DNA from 3 places in the Kineococcus arenarius subsp. arenarius genome. Region 1 is predicted to be linked to each of the others. Evidence: riboswitches for the same ligand, from Rfam matches in the RefSeq annotation. Region 1 holds a riboswitch; each other region holds the start of a gene.

Region 1 (5,031 bases):
CGGCCGGGGCGGTCGCGGTCCCGCGCGCGGGCAGGCCGCAGGCCTGGACGAAGGGCATCGGCAGGTTCCTGGCGCACGTGGTGTGGAACGCCACCGTCCACGGCGCCGAGAACGTCCCGGCGACCGGACCGGTGCTGCTGGCCTCCAACCACGCCTCCCTCACGGACGGGCCGCTGCTGTACGGGGTCGCCCCGCGCGACGTGGCGTTCCTGGTGAAGAAGGAGATGTTCGACGGCGTCGTCGGCTGGGCGCTGCTGCGCGCCGGGCAGATCCCCATCGACCGCAGCCACGGCGACCGCGACGCGCTGCAGACGGTGCTGCGCGTGCTCGCCGAGGGCGGGGCGGCCGGCGTGTTCCCCGAGGGCACGCGCGGGCGCGGCGACGCCGCCTCGGTGCGTTCGGGCATCGCCTGGATCGCGCTGCAGTCCGGTGCGCCCGTGGTGCCGGTGGCGTGCCTGGGCGCCCACCGCCCCGGCGAGCGCAACCGCACCGCGCCCCCGCCGCGGCGCAGGCTGCACTACTGCTTCGGCGAGCCGTTCACGGTGGTCAAGGAACCCGGCGTGCCCGGCCGCGCCGCGCTGGCCGCGGCGGTGGAGCAGGTCCGCGACAAGCTCTCGGCGCACGTGCTGGACAGCATGCGGCGCACGGGAACCCCCCTGCCCGAAGACCTGGACGCCGCCGCCGAGCTGGGCCTGGGCGAGATGGCGTCCGACGACGTGACCGGAGGTCACCGGTGAGCACACCCGACACCCCGAACGAGACGGCCGCGGGAGACGCGATGGACGCGGGCGTCGAGGGCGCCCTGCGCGCCGGCCTGGAGGACTACGAGCTCTCGCCGGAGGACGTGGCGCTGCTCGGCGACGAGGGCGCCGGCGGCCCGGAGGACGCCCCCGCCGGCCCGCTGCCCGTGCTGGCCGTCGTGGGGCGCCCCAACGTGGGCAAGTCCACGCTGGTCAACCGCATCATCGGCCGTCGCGAGGCGGTCGTGGAGGACGTGCCCGGCGTGACCCGCGACCGGGTCTCCTACCCGGCGAACTGGGCCGGGCGCGACTTCACCCTCGTGGACACCGGCGGCTGGGAGCGCAAGGTCGAGGGCCTGAACCTGGCCGTCGCCGAGCAGGCGGAGATCGCGATCGACCTCGCGGACGCCGTCGTGTTCGTCGTGGACGCGACCGTCGGCGCCACCTCCTCCGACGAGCAGGTCGTGCGGCTGCTGCGCCGCTCGGGCAAGCCCGTGGTGCTCGTGGCGAACAAGGTCGACGGCCCCCGGCAGGAGGCGGACGCGACCGAGCTGTGGCGCCTGGGGCTGGGGGAGCCGTTCCCGGTCTCGGCGCTGCACGGGCGCGGCACCGGCGACGCCCTGGACGCCGCCGTGCGGCTGCTGCCGGACGTGTCCGCCGTGGGCGGAGCCGAGCCCACCGGCGGTCCGCGCCGCGTGGCGCTGCTGGGACGCCCCAACGTCGGCAAGTCCAGCATGCTGAACAAGCTCGCCGGTTCCGAGCGGGTGGTCGTGCACCCCACGGCGGGCACCACCCGCGACCCGGTCGACGAGCTCATCGAGCTGGGCGGGCGCACCTGGCGCTTCGTCGACACCGCCGGCATCCGCCGCCGGGTGCACCTGACCAAGGGCGCCGACTTCTACGCCTCGCTGCGCACGCAGGCCGCGCTGGAGAAGGCGGAGGTGGCGGTCGTGCTCCTGGACGCCAGCGAGCCGCTGACCGAGCAGGACATCCGCATCGTCTCGCTGGTCGTGGAGTCCGGGCGCGCGCTCGTGGTGGCCTACAACAAGTGGGACCTCACCGACGAGGAGCGCCGGCACTACCTCGAGCGCGAGATCGAGAAGGAGCTCGTCCAGATCCCGTGGGCGCCGCGGGTGAACGTCTCGGCGATGACCGGCCGGCACCTGGAGCGGCTCGTGCCCGCCCTGGACACCGCCCTGGACTCCTGGGACACCCGCGTGCCCACGGGGCGCCTGAACAGCTTCCTGGGGCAGGTCGTGGCGGCCCAGCCGCACCCGGTGCGCGGCGGCAAGCAGCCGCGCATCCTCTTCGGCACGCAGGTGTCGACGCGGCCCCCGCGGTTCGTGCTCTTCGCCAGCGGCTTCCTGGAGGCCGGTTACCGCCGGTTCCTGGAACGGCGGCTGCGCGAGGAGTTCGGTTTCGAGGGTTCGCCCATCGAGGTGAGCGTGCGGGTGCGGGAGAAGCGCAAGAGGTGATGTAGGGTTGTCACCGGTTCGCCGCCCGGGAACGGGGAGCGGGCCATCGGGCTGTGGCGCAGCTTGGTAGCGCACTTGACTGGGGGTCAAGGGGTCGCAGGTTCAAATCCTGTCAGCCCGACAGTGAGCAGTACGGAGGGTCGGTCCCGCGAGGGGCCGGCCCTCTCGCTGTTCCCGGGTGGTTCACCTAGCCTGGAGCGGGCCAGGAGCACGACGACGAGCCCCGGGACGCCACCGTGACCACGACCGCACGACCAGCCCCTTCCTCCGCCCGCCGGCCGCACGACGCAGTGGCGGTCGCCTCCGTCGTGCTGGGTGCGGCGGGTGCCGTCACCGCCCTCGTGCCGAGGCTGCACGTGCTCGCCCTGTGCCTGGCGCTGCTCGGTGCCGGGGCGGGCGCCGTGAGCCTTCGCCGGGCTCGGCGCGTGGCCGTGGCGGGGCTGGTGCTGTCCCTGGCCGCCGCCGCGGTCGTCGTGGCCGTCACCGCCCGGGAGCGCGGCGACGTGGTCGACGGCACGCCGGGGCCCGGTCCCGCCGGGCCCGGGGTCAGCGCTCCTCCCGCCGAGGGGGGAGCGGCCGGCACGCGGCCCTCCGGTGCCCCCGAGGGCATCGCGGTGACCGGCTGCGGCGACGTCACCGGCTCCGGGACGGCCACCGCGACCCTGGAGGTCACCGGGACGGCCGAGCGCCCCGGCGCTTCCACGGTCGTCGTGGAGTGGATGGACGCCGCCGACGCCCAGCTGGGCCGGGGCAGCGTCGTCGTGGAGGAGCTCGCGCCGGGGGAGACGAGGACCGTGCAGGTGCGCGGCGAGGGCGTCACCGGTGCGGTGGCCTGCCGGGTCCTGGAGGTGACCGGGGCCTGAACGGGTGGCGGGTGGTGCAGCGAGGTTGACAGCCCGGCCCCGCACCGGGCACGGTGGCGCCACGACCATCCAGAGCGGCCGAGAGACCTGGCTCGACGACGCCGCAGCAACCCCCCTCCCGCAGGGCGTGGGTGCTTCCGCCAGGGCCGATGGAGGGCACGGGATGACGCAGGACCGCACCACAGAACTGCACTCGCGGCGGCACATCGACCTGTGCCGCCGCGGTTCCGCCGCCTGTCGCAGACAGCCCGCAGAACCCGCCCGGACCGCGGGGTGCGCCCCGGGGACCCGGGGCGCACCCCGCCCACCCGGGACCCGGCCCGCCCGGAACCCCGTGCCGCCCCGACCGGGCGAGCGCGCGAACCCGGTGCGGCACCGCACCACCACCGCACCCGGCCGCCGCGCGGCGGCCGGCGAACCCACGTCACGCCCTGGAGAGAACACGCATGTCCAGCACCACGTCCGGCACGGCCCCCGTCGACACCACCGAGCCGAAGTTCGCCGAGTACGCCCACCCCGAGAAGCTGGTCAGCACCGCCTGGCTGGCCGGGAACCTGGGCCGTGAGGGCCTGGTCGTCGTGGAGAGCGACGAGGACGTCCTGCTGTACGAGACCGGCCACATCCCCGGCGCGGTCAAGGTCGACTGGCACACCGAGCTGAACGACGAGGTGACCCGCGACTACCTCGATGGTGCTGCGTTCGCCGAGCTGCTCTCCCGCAAGGGGATCCGCCGCGACGACACCATCGTGCTGTACGGCGACAAGAGCAACTGGTGGGCCGCCTACGCCCTGTGGGTGTTCACGCTGTTCGGCCACGAGGACGTGCGCCTGCTGGACGGCGGCCGCGCCAAGTGGGCCGCCGAGGGCCGTGAGCTGACGACCGAGGTCCCCCAGCGCGAGCGCACCGAGTACCCCGTCGTGGAGCGCGACGACAGCCGCGTGCGCGCGTTCGCCCCGGACGTGCGCGAGCACCGCGGCGGCCTGATCGACGTGCGCTCGCCGCAGGAGTACACCGGCGAGCGCACCCACATGCCCGACTACCCGCAGGAGGGAACCCTGCGCGGCGGTCACATCGCCGGTGCGGCCAGCGTGCCGTGGGCGAAGGCTGCCAACGAGGACGGCACGTTCAAGGACCGCGCGGCGCTGGAGGAGATCTACTTCTCCGGTGCCGGGCTGACCCCGCAGACGGACACCGTCACCTACTGCCGCATCGGGGAGCGTTCCAGCCACACGTGGTTCGTGCTGACGCACCTGCTGGGCCTGGAGAACGTGCGCAACTACGACGGCAGCTGGACCGAGTGGGGCAACGCGGTGCGTGCCCCGATCGTGGTCGGCTCCGAGCCGGGCGAGGTCGGCGCCGCGAAGCGCTGAGCGGACGGAGCCGCCGGGCGCTGAGCCGGTGGTGTCACGAGGGGGCGGGGCCCGGTGGGCCCCGCCCCCTCACCGCGTCCGGGGTCCCGTGGGGGCCAGGGCGTCGACGACGTCGCCGACCACGACGACTGCCGGCGCGCGCACCCGTGCCGTGCGCGCCACCCGGGCGATGTCGGCCAGGGGAGCGGTGGTGGTGCGCTGCTGCGGGCTCCAACCGTCCTGCACCACGGCGACCGGTGTGGCGGGGTCGCGGCCGGCGGCCAGCAGCCCCTCGGCGAGCCGCTCCAGGGCCGCCACGCCCATGAGCACCACGAGCGTGCCGCCCAGCTGCGCCAGGGCCCCCAGGTCGTCGCCGTCGAGGTCCTCGTGGCCGGAGACGACGGTGACGCAGCGCGCAGCCCCGCGGTGGGTCACCGGGATGCCGGCGGCGGCGGGCACGGCGAAGGCGCTGGTGACGCCGGGCACCACCTCGACCTCCACCCCCGCCGCGCGGCAGGCGAGGACCTCCTCGCCGCCGCGGCCCAGGACGTACGGGTCACCCCCCTTCAGGCGCACGACGGTGCGTCCGGCGAGGGCGGCGTCG
Region 2 (5,031 bases), on a different contig from region 1:
GAAACCATGGTTTCCGCCTGGGGAAGGGAGGAGAGGGGGAAGGGTCAGCGGGCGAGGCGGGAGGCGGCGTAGGCCGCCCAGGCGGCCTCCACGGCGGCCAGGGCCGTCTCGTCCTGCAGGGACGTGACGTCCCCGCCGCCGCGCCCGGCGGTCAGGTCCGCCATCAGCCGGCGCATGATCTTCCCCGAACGGGTCTTCGGCAGGTCGGTGACCACCACGACGTCGCGGGGCTTGGCGACCGCCCCGACGCGCTCGGCGACGTGCGCGCGCAGCTGCTCGCCCAGGCGGGCGTCGCCCGGGTCGTCGGCCGGTGCGGCGCCGCGGGTGATGACGAACGCGACGATCCGCTGACCGGTGGTGTCGTCCGGCGCCCCCACGACAGCGGCCTCGGCCACCCGCGGGTGCGACACGAGCGCCGACTCCAGCTCGATGCTGGAGAGCCGGTGCCCGGAGACGTTGAGGACGTCGTCGATGCGCCCGCCGATCCAGATGTAGCCGTCGGCGTCCCTGGTCGCCGAGTCGCCCGCGAGGTACCAGCCCTGCGCGGCGTACGGCTCCCAGTAGGACTTCACGAACCGGGCGTGGTCGCGCCACACCGTGCGGGCCATGCCCGGCCAGGGGCGGGTGATGACGAGCACCCCCGTCTCGCCGGGCGCCGTCTCGCGGCCGGCGTCGTCGACGACGGCCGCGGCCAGCCCCGGCAGCGGCACCGTGCCCGAACCGGGCTTCAGCGGCGTCACGCCCGGCAGGGGAGCGACGACCGCGGCGCCGGTCTCCGACTGCCACCAGGTGTCCACGATCGGGCAGCGACCGCCGCCGACCTCGCGGTGCAGCCACAGCCACGCCTCGGGGTTGATCGCCTCGCCCACCGAGCCCAGCAGCCGCAGCGAGGACAGGTCGAAGCGCGCGGGCAGTTCCGGTCCGTGCTTCATGAACGTCCGCACCAGGGTCGGCGCCGTGTAGTAGGTCGTCACGCCGTACTTCTCGATGACCTCGAAGTGCCGGCCGGGGTGCGGGGTCAGCGGTGAACCCTCGTAGATGACCTGGGTGGTGCCGTTGGACAGCGGCCCGTACATCTCGTAGCTGTGCGCCGTCACCCACGCCAGGTCCGCCTGGCACCAGTAGACGTCGTCGTCCTTGACGTCGAACACCGCCCAGTGCGACCAGGACGTGTGGGTGAGGTACCCGCCGCTGGTGTGCACCAGGCCCTTCGGCTTCCCCGTGGTGCCCGAGGTGTAGATGATGAACAGCGGGTTCTCGCTGTCGAAGCTCGGGGCGGCGTGCTCGGTGCTCTGCCGGTCCACGACGTCGTGCCACCACACGTCGCGCCCCGGCGTCCACGGCACGTCCGGCGTCAGGTCCCCGGTGCGGCGCAGCACCAGCACGTGCTCGACGTGCTCCAGGCCCTCGACAGCGGCGTCGGCGGCACCCTTGACGGCCACCGCCTTCCCGCGGCGGAACTGCCCGTCCGTGCACACCAGCAGCTTCGCGCCGGTGTCCTCCACCCGGAAGCGCAGCGCCTCGGCGGAGAAACCCCCGAACACCAGGCTGACGACCGCGCCGATGCGCGCGCACGCCATCGTCGTCACGATCGTCTCGGGCAGCACCGGCAGGTAGAGCACCACCCGGTCGCCGTGCCCCACGCCGAGTTCCTGCAGCGCGTTCGCCGTGCGGCACACCTCGTCCTGCAGCTGCGCGTAGGTGATGGTGCGCGAGTCGCCGGGCTCGCCCTCCCAGTGCAGGGCCACCTTCTCCCCGCGCCCGGCGGCCACGTGCCGGTCCACGCAGTTCACGGCCACGTTGAGCTTGCCGCCGACGAACCACTGCGCCGTGGGCAGCGTCGAGCCGTCGAACACGGTGTGCCAGGGCTCGTCCCACTGCAACCGGCCGGCCTGCTCGGCCCAGAACGCCTCCGGGTCCGCCGCGGCGCGCTCGTACTCCTCCGCGCCCACGTTGGCCTGCGCGGCGAACCCCGCGGGCGGGGGGAAGACGAGCTCGTCGCCGGCGGCGAGGGGGGCGGTGCTCATGGGCGCGGGTCCTCCGGGGTCGTGGGTCGGGCGGTCAGCGTATCCGTGCCGTACTCTGCTCGGACCATCCAGAGCGGCCGAGAGACCTGGCTCGACGACGCCGCAGCAACCCCCGCGTGGAGGGTGCTCACGCCAGGACCGATGGGGAGGCACGGCATGAGCACCACCACGCCCGCCGCGGACGGCGCAGCGGGGTCCGAGCAGGCGCGCCGCGAGGCCGCCGCCTGGGCCACCTGGCAGGAGTCCCCGTGGGGGCGTCTGCGCTACCGGGTGCTGGCGGTGCTGCTGCGCGAGCGGTGCGCGCAGCTGGGCCCGGCGCCGCTGCGCGTGCTGGACGCCGGCGGCGGGGACGGCCGCGACGCGCTGCAGCTCGCGCTCGCCGGCCACGAGGTGACGGTCCTGGACGCCTCACCGGACGTGCTGGGCGCGGCCCGCGCCGCGGCCACCGCCGCGGGTGTCGCCGACCGCGTGCGCACCGTGGCCGCGGACCTGGAGGACCTCACCGCCCTGGCGGCGCTGACCCGGCACCGCGCGGGGGGTTCGGGGTCCTTCGACGTCGTGCTGTGCCACGACGTGCTGCAGCACCGGGGCGGTGCGCAACAGGTCGCGGACGACGTGGCGACCCTGGCGTCCTCCCTGCGCCCCGGTGGCCTGCTCTCCCTCATGGCGCCGAACCCGGCCGCCGACGTCCTGGCCGCCGCGCTGCGCGACGGGCCGGCGCAGGCGTGGGTGGTGCTGGACGCCGAGCGCGGGGAGGACCCGGCCACCGGCCGTTCCGTGCTGCGCCTGGACCCCGCCGTCGTCGAGGAGGCCGTGGGAGCCGCCGGGTGCGAGGTCGTCGGGCGCGCCGGGGTGCTGACGGTCACCACGCTGCTGGAGGACGCCCACCGGGCCGACGAGCGCTCCGTCGCGGACCTGGAGGAGCTGGAGGTCGAGCTCAGCCGGCGCGAGGAGTTCCGGCGGACGGCGCGGTTCTGGCACCTGCTGGCGCGCCGCCGCTGACGGCGGCGCCCTCAGCGGCGGTGCCCCAGCACGAACGTGCGGATCGCGGTGACCGCGGCTCCCCGTGCCCACTCCGGGAAACCCGTGTGCTGCACGTCCACGTCCAGCTCGGAGGCGTGCGGGCTGCGGTGCGCCCGGATCCCCTCCCGCAGCGCCGCGGCACCCACCTCGGCCAGCCGGGCGTTCTCCCCGGAGACGAGCACCTTCTCGGGCATCGTGAGGTTGCCGATCGCGGCCACCAGGACGCCCAGCGCGCGGGCGGAGTCGTCGACGACCCGCCGCGCCAGCACGTCGCCCGCCGCCGCCAGGTCCAGCACCTCCTCGAAACCCACCAGGCGCCGCAGCGCCGCGCTCGCCCGCGCCTCCACCGCCCCCCGCGTGAGCATCGCCTCCGCGCAGCCGGTGTGCCCGTCCGGGCACAGGGGCCCCGCGGGGTCCAGGGGGAAGTGCCCCAGCAACCCGACGCCGGCGTCCGGGCGGTCCAGCACCTGCTCGTGCACGACCAGGCCGTACCCCACTCCGGTCCCCACGACGAGGAGGGCGAAGTGCCCGCAGCGGCGGGCCGTGCCGAACCACTGCTCGGCCCGCGTCAGCGAGAGCACGTCGTTGTCCACCACGACCGGCAGGCCCAGTTCACCCTCCAGCAGACGGCCGAACGGAACGCCCTCCCAGCCCAGGTAGCGGGCCGAGAGGACCTCCCCGTCCGGTGAGACCCGCCCGCCCAGGCTCACGCCGACAGCGCGCACCGGTGCGTCGGCGCGTGCGGTCAGGGCCCGGACGAGGTCGCCGACGGCGGCGGTGCACCCGGCGGGGGAGGGGTCCGGCAGGGGCGTCTCGAGCTCGGCGAGGACGTTCGCGCGCAGCGTGGTCAGCACGGCGTAGGCGGTGTCCGCGGTCAGCTTGACGCCCACGAAGCAGTGGGTGCCCTCCTCCACGTCCAGCGGTCGCGTGGGGCGCCCGGACACGGGGTCGTACGCGCCCGCCGTCTCCACCAGCAGGCCGGAGTCCAGCAGGGGGCGGGACAGCCGCGTCAGGCTGCCGGCGGACAGGTCCAGCCGGCGGGCCAGCTCGCTGCGCGGCAGCGGCCCGTCGAGCAGCACCTCCAGGGCGATGTCGTGCGCGGGGCCGGTCAGCGGGGTCCAGGCGGTGCCGGGTCGCGCCGGGCTCGCGAGGGTCATCCGGCTCCTCCGGGGTCGGGCGCCGGTCTCGGCGCTGCGTGGGAGAACCGTAGTCGACTTCCGCCGCGGAAGTCCGGCACTACCCGAACAGCCTGATCTCCGCGCCTGCGGGGAAGCAGGAGACCTCTTGACGGTGCTGGGAGTTCTGCCGTAGAAATCGGCGGCAGCACGATCCTGACCACGACGACGTGATCCCGGAGACGCCGTGACCCTGCTCCAGCGCGAGACGCCCACCCCCGCCCGGGCCGCGGTCCCCGGGGAGGTGGTGCACCTGCGGGCGGCCGGCGTCAGCGTCGTCCTGCGCACCCACGCAGACCAGCTCCCCTCCCTCGTGCACTGGGGCGCCGACCTCGGCGAGCTCGATGCCGCCGCGCTGGGCGACCTCGCCGTCGCCGGCGCCCCCGCCCGGGCCAACAACGCCGTCGACGTCGAACGGCCCCTCGCCCTGCTGCCCGAGCAGGCCCAGGGCTGGAGCGGCACCCCCGGCCTGGCCGGGCACCGCGACGGCACCGCCTGGGCCACCCGCTTCGCCCCCACCGCGGTCGAGGTCACCGGCGCCGGGCCGGGCGGCGGGCGCGTGGACGTGCGCGCCGCCGACACCGCCGCCGCGCTGGAGCTGCACCTGGAACTGGAACTGCTGCCCTCCGGGCTGCTGCGCCACCGCGCGCACCTGACGAACACCGGGGCGGACGGTTACGAGGTCGGCGCCCTCGCCCCGGCGCTGCCGCTGCCGCCCGTGGCCACCGAGCTGCTCGACATGGCGGGCCGCTGGGGCAAGGAACGGGTGCCGCAGCGGCTGCCCCTCGTCGTCGGCGCCCACACCC
Region 3 (5,031 bases), on a different contig from region 1:
GGCCGCGCAGCAGCCCCAGCACCTCGTGCTGGTACCGCACGTCCAGGTGGTTCGTCGGCTCGTCCAGCAGCAGGTTCGGCGCCTCCTGGGTCAGCGCCCGGGCGATGAGGACGCGCTGGCGCTCGCCCCCGGACAGGTCGCCGATCAGCCGGTCCGCGAGGTGCAGGGCCCCCACCCGCTCCAGGGCCGCCGCGGCGGTGGCCTCCTCGGCGGCCGTGGTGCGCGAGAACGCCCCGCGGTGCGGGGTGCGCCCCATCAGCACCACGTCCGCCACGGGCATCGGCAGCACCCCCTCGCCGTCCTGGGCCACGACCGCGACCCGGCGGGCGAGCTCGCGGGGGGACAGCGTCGCGACGTCGTCGCCGTCGACGTGCACGGTGCCGGCGGAGGGGCGCAGCGAGCCGTGCAGGGTCCGCAGCAGCGTCGTCTTGCCGCCGCCGTTGGGGCCGATGAGCCCCAGCACGCGCCCCGGGGCGGCCGTCAAGTCCACGCCGTGCAGCACCGGCGGGCGGCCCCGGTGGGCGAAGCGCACGCCGCGGGCGCGGATCACGAGGCTCCCGCAGCGGTGCCGCTCGCGGCGGCGGGGCCGAAGGCGTCGACGATGCGCTCCAGGCCGTCCACGGCCAGCGGGGTCGCCGGCTCGGTGAAGTTGAACAGCTGCACCAGCACGTCGCCCTCGCGCACCGCGGTCAGGCCGTCCGCCCCCGGCAGGCTCGTCACCGCCTCGCGCACCCGCTCCGGGGTGCCGTCGCTGTGCAGCAGCACCAGCACCTGCGGGTCGCGGGCCAGCAGCTCCTCGGGCGTCACCTCGAACACCCGGTCGGCCACGTCCGCGAACACGTTGCGCAGCCCGGCGGCCTCCAGCTGCGGCGTGGCCGTGCTGGCCGCGCCGTAGGCGTAGGTGACGCCGCCGCCGACCGTCGGGTAGAGCACCGCAGCCGTGCGCGGCGGCGCGCCGGCCGCCGCCACCCGCTCACGGACCGCCTCGACGCGCTCACGCAGCCGCCCGGCGACCTCCGCGGCCCGTTCCGGGCGCTCGAACACGCGCCCGTACAGCTCCACCTGCTCGTAGACGGTGTCGAACCCGGGATCGCCGTCGCCGCTCGTGCACAGCGCCGGTTCCTCCAGCAGCGCGATCCCGGAGGCCGCCAGCGACGCGCGGTCCAGGCCGTCGACCTCGCCCAGCACCAGGTCCGGGCGCTGGGCCAGGACGACCTCGCGGGAGATGCGCAGGTGCCCGCTGGTGTCGGTGCGGTCGGTCAGCAGCGGCACGGCGTCCAGCTCGCGCCGCGTCGCCTCGTCGTAGTACTCCTGCGGGTACAGCCCGGCGCGGGCGACGACGCGGTCCAGGACGCCCAGCTCGTGCAGGTACGGCACGGCGGCGCTCTTGAGCAGCACCACCCGCTCGGGCGGGGTGCGCAGCACCACCGGCTGCCCGCAGTTCACCAGTTCGAGCCGGTCGCCCGCGGGACCGGCGCCGCTGCTGCCGGTGCTGCCGCAGCCGGCGCTCAGCAGGGCGCAGGCCGCCGCGATCAGGGTCGCGCGCCGGGTGGGGCGGGGGTTGTCCAACGGGACCTCCACGGGACGGATCAGGCGCCGGTGCGGGTGCCGCGCACCAGCCACAGCAGGAACGGGCAGCCGGCCAGCGCGGTGACGATGCCGATGGGCAGCTCCTGCGGCGCCAGCACGGTGCGGGCCAGCAGGTCGGCCGCCACCAGGAACGCCGCGCCCAGCAGCGCCGCGGCCGGCACCGACCAGCGGTGCGCCCCGCCGACCAGGCGCCGCGCCACGTGCGGCACCACCAGGCCCACGAAGCCGATCGTCCCCGAGGCGGCCACGAGCACCCCCACGCACAGCGACACCACGGCCAGCAGGAGCGTGCGGAACGCGGCGGGGGAGACCCCCAGGCCGCGCGCGGTCTCGTCGCCCAGGGCCAGGGCGTCCAGCCGCGGCCCCCACGCCGTCAGGGCCGCCACGGTCGCGGTGACCACCACCAGCACGGTCCCCAGCGCCGCGCCCCGGGTGGCCAGGCCCAGCGAGCCCAGCAGCCAGAACGTCACCGAGCGGGCCCCCTCGGCGGAGCCGGAGGCGAAGACGAGGAAGCTCGTGGCCGCGTGCAGCGCGTAGCCGACGGCGACGCCCGCCAGCAGCAGCCGCGCCGAGGTGACCTGCCCGGCGCCGCGGGCGACGGCGTACACCAGGACCGAGGCCGCCAGGGCGCCGGTGAACGCGCTGCCGGCCAGGGCGTGCTCGCCCCAGCCGGCGCCGGCCCCCAGCAGCAGCGCCGCCGCGGCACCCGTGGAGGCGCCGGAGCTGACGCCCAGCAGCTGCGGGTCGGCCAGCGGGTTGCGCACCATCGCCTGCAGCGCCGTCCCGCACACCGCCAGCCCGGCGCCGACGGCCAGGCCCAGCAGGACCCGGGGCAGGCGCACGTCGTGCACCACGGCGTCGACGACCGGGTCCCACGTCACCCGGGCCGGGACGCCCACGAGGTGGTGGCCGGCCACGCGCAGCACGTCGGCCGGGGAGATCGCGACGGCGCCCACGACCGCGCCGAGCAGCGCCGCGAGGCCGGTCAGGGCGCCCAGCGCCAGCAGCACCAGGGCGCTGCGGCGGGCCCGGGCCCGCCGCCCGCGCGGGGCGGGGGGAGGGGGGGGCGGGGCGGGGCGCCGCCGGGGCGGGGCGCCGGCTGACGGCACGGGGACCTCCTGCGGGCGCGGGACGGCGGGCGGGCTTGTTGCAACCTACTCGCGACAAGCGGCGGCGGGCGCGCCGGTGCGGGCGCCGGGCGCGGCCGCCCCCGGGCGCCCCGCCGCGTTTTGACGCTCCCTCGGGCCCGTCGTTACGATTCCCGACGGCATCGAGCGTCAGCGACAAGCCCTGGCTTGCTGACCGGCAACCCTCGTCCGCGGTGGGGTGCTCCAGGTGAAAGCCCGGCGGGGCGGTGCGCCCCGCAAGCGTGTGGCCGTGCCGTCGCAGCAGCGCCGGACCGGCCTGGCCGATCAGGAGGCGACCCGTCGTGAGCCCGCGCGCCACGCCCCCCTCGTGTCCGCGGGGCGGCGCCGCCACCGGCGGCTGACCGCCCGCCCCTGCCGACCCCCGCGCCGCCGGACCCGGCGCCGGGGGACCCGAACCCCGCACCACCCCACGAGGAGCCCCGAGTTGTCCAGCGCCGCCACCCCTCCTTCCCTGCCCGACAAGCCCGGCCGCAGCAAGGCGCCGCTCGTCATCGGCGCCGCCGCCCTGGCGATCATCGCGATCATCGTGGTGCTCGTCGTGCGGAACACCGGCGACGACGACACCACCACCACGGCGGCCGGCGAGACGCAGACCGTGCGCATCGGCGTCACCGACCAGGCCGAGCCGTACTGGAACACCTACGTCGACCTCGCGAGCGAGCGCCTCGGCGTCGACGTGGAACTGGTGAACTTCTCCGACTACAGCCTGCCGAACCCGGCGCTGAGCCAGGGCGAGGTCGACCTCAACCAGTTCCAGCACACCCAGTACCTGGCGGACTACAACGTCACCGCCGACGACGACCTGCAGCCGATCGGCTCCACCGCCGTCTACCCGCTGCCGCTGTACTCCACCCAGTACGAGGACCCCTCGCAGTTCCCGCAGGGCGCGAAGGTCGCCATCCCGGACGACGCCATCAACGAGGCGCGCGCGCTGCTCGTGCTGCAGGACGCGGGCCTGCTGACCCTCGCCGACGGCGGCTCGGCGTTCTCCACCGTCGCGGACGTGCAGGAGGCGAAGGTCGAGGTCGTCCCGCTGGACGCCTCGCAGACCGCCGGTGCGCTGCAGAACGGTTCCGTGGTCGGCGCCGTCGTGAACAACAACTACGCCACCAGCGCCGGGCTGCCCGTCGAGGACGTCGTCCACCAGGACGACCCCGAGAGCGAGTCCGCGGTGCCGTACGTGAACCTCTTCGTCTCCCGCGCCGAGGACACCGGCAACCAGACGTACCTGGACCTCGCCCAGCTCATCCACGACCCCGCGGTGCTGGAGGAGTTCGTGCAGAGCTACCCGCAGGCCGTCGTGCGCGACGTCGACCCCGCCACCCTGCAGGAGCAGCTGGCGGACGTCGAGGAGGACGCGCGGGCGGCGCAGGGCTGAGATGGCCGACCCCATCGTGCGCCTGCAGGGCGTCACCAAGCGGTACGAGCGCGGCGGCGGGGTCGTCACCGCCGTCGACGACGTCAGCCTGGACGTGCACGCCGGCGAGGTCATCGCCGTCATCGGGTACTCCGGGGCCGGCAAGTCCACGCTCGTGCGGCTGGTGAACGCCCTGGAGGCACCCACCTCCGGGACGGTCACCGTCGCCGGGCGGGAGCTGACGCGCCTGCCCGAGAAGGACCTGCGGGCCGCCCGCCGGGAGATCGGCATGATCTTCCAGCAGTTCAACCTGTTCCGCTCCCGCACCGTCGCCGGGAACGTCGCCTACCCGCTGAAGGTGGCCGGCGTCCCCCGGGAGCGGCGCGACGCACGGGTCGCCGAGCTGCTGGACTTCGTCGGGCTGCTGGACCGCGCCCACGCCCACCCCGAGCAGCTCTCCGGCGGGCAGAAGCAGCGCGTCGGCATCGCCCGCGCGCTGGCGACGAACCCGCCGCTGCTGCTGGCCGACGAGGCCACCAGCGCCCTGGACCCGGAGACCACCACCGAGGTCCTCTCGCTGCTGCGGCGGGTCAACCGCGAGCTCGGCGTGACGATCGTCGTCATCACGCACGAGATGGACGCCGTGCGGCAGATCGCCGACCGGGTCGCGGTCATGGAGGCCGGCCGCGTCGTCGAGGTGGGCGACGTCTACGACGTGTTCTCCGCCCCGCAGACCGCGCCGGCGCAGCGGTTCGTGCGCAGCGTCCTGCACGACCGGCCCACCCGCGAGCAGCTGGTGCGGCTGCGCGAGCACCACCCCGGGCGCCTGGTCACGGTGCAGGTCACCGACGAGGTCGGCCTGCAGAAGCGGATCGACGACGCGTTCGCCACCGCCGGGGTCCGCACCGAGCTCGTGCACGGCGGGGTGGGGGAGCT

What was found. A riboswitch is a leader RNA that binds a small molecule or an ion and turns the genes downstream of it on or off. The one in region 1 is predicted to bind S-adenosylmethionine.
Region 2: another riboswitch for S-adenosylmethionine. It lies ahead of ACRYM0_RS17050 (class I SAM-dependent methyltransferase); the one in region 1 lies ahead of ACRYM0_RS12860 (sulfurtransferase).
Region 3: another riboswitch for S-adenosylmethionine. It lies ahead of ACRYM0_RS02075 (MetQ/NlpA family ABC transporter substrate-binding protein); the one in region 1 lies ahead of ACRYM0_RS12860 (sulfurtransferase).

Annotation. Positions count from the first base shown of each region.
Region 1 is NZ_JBJLSE010000050.1:9,436-14,466, forward strand. Features, by position in the region: gene ACRYM0_RS12840 (lysophospholipid acyltransferase family protein) at 1-737, shown strand, start outside; gene der (ribosome biogenesis GTPase Der) at 779-2,215, shown strand; tRNA gene ACRYM0_RS12850 (tRNA-Pro) at 2,263-2,336, shown strand; gene ACRYM0_RS12855 (FxLYD domain-containing protein) at 2,452-3,078, shown strand; SAM riboswitch class I at 3,141-3,234, shown strand; gene ACRYM0_RS12860 (sulfurtransferase) at 3,525-4,448, shown strand; gene cobA (uroporphyrinogen-III C-methyltransferase) at 4,518-5,031, opposite strand, start outside.
Region 2 is NZ_JBJLSE010000093.1:147-5,177, forward strand. Features, by position in the region: gene acs (acetate--CoA ligase) at 45-2,027, opposite strand; SAM riboswitch class I at 2,089-2,175, shown strand; gene ACRYM0_RS17050 (class I SAM-dependent methyltransferase) at 2,184-3,029, shown strand; gene ACRYM0_RS17055 (ROK family protein) at 3,041-4,207, opposite strand; gene ACRYM0_RS17060 (alpha-galactosidase) at 4,413-5,031, shown strand, end outside.
Region 3 is NZ_JBJLSE010000003.1:85,348-90,378, forward strand. Features, by position in the region: gene ACRYM0_RS02060 (ABC transporter ATP-binding protein) at 1-550, opposite strand, end outside; gene ACRYM0_RS02065 (ABC transporter substrate-binding protein) at 547-1,569, opposite strand; gene ACRYM0_RS02070 (FecCD family ABC transporter permease) at 1,590-2,699, opposite strand; SAM riboswitch class IV at 2,857-2,966, shown strand; gene ACRYM0_RS02075 (MetQ/NlpA family ABC transporter substrate-binding protein) at 3,163-4,116, shown strand; gene ACRYM0_RS02080 (methionine ABC transporter ATP-binding protein) at 4,118-5,031, shown strand, end outside.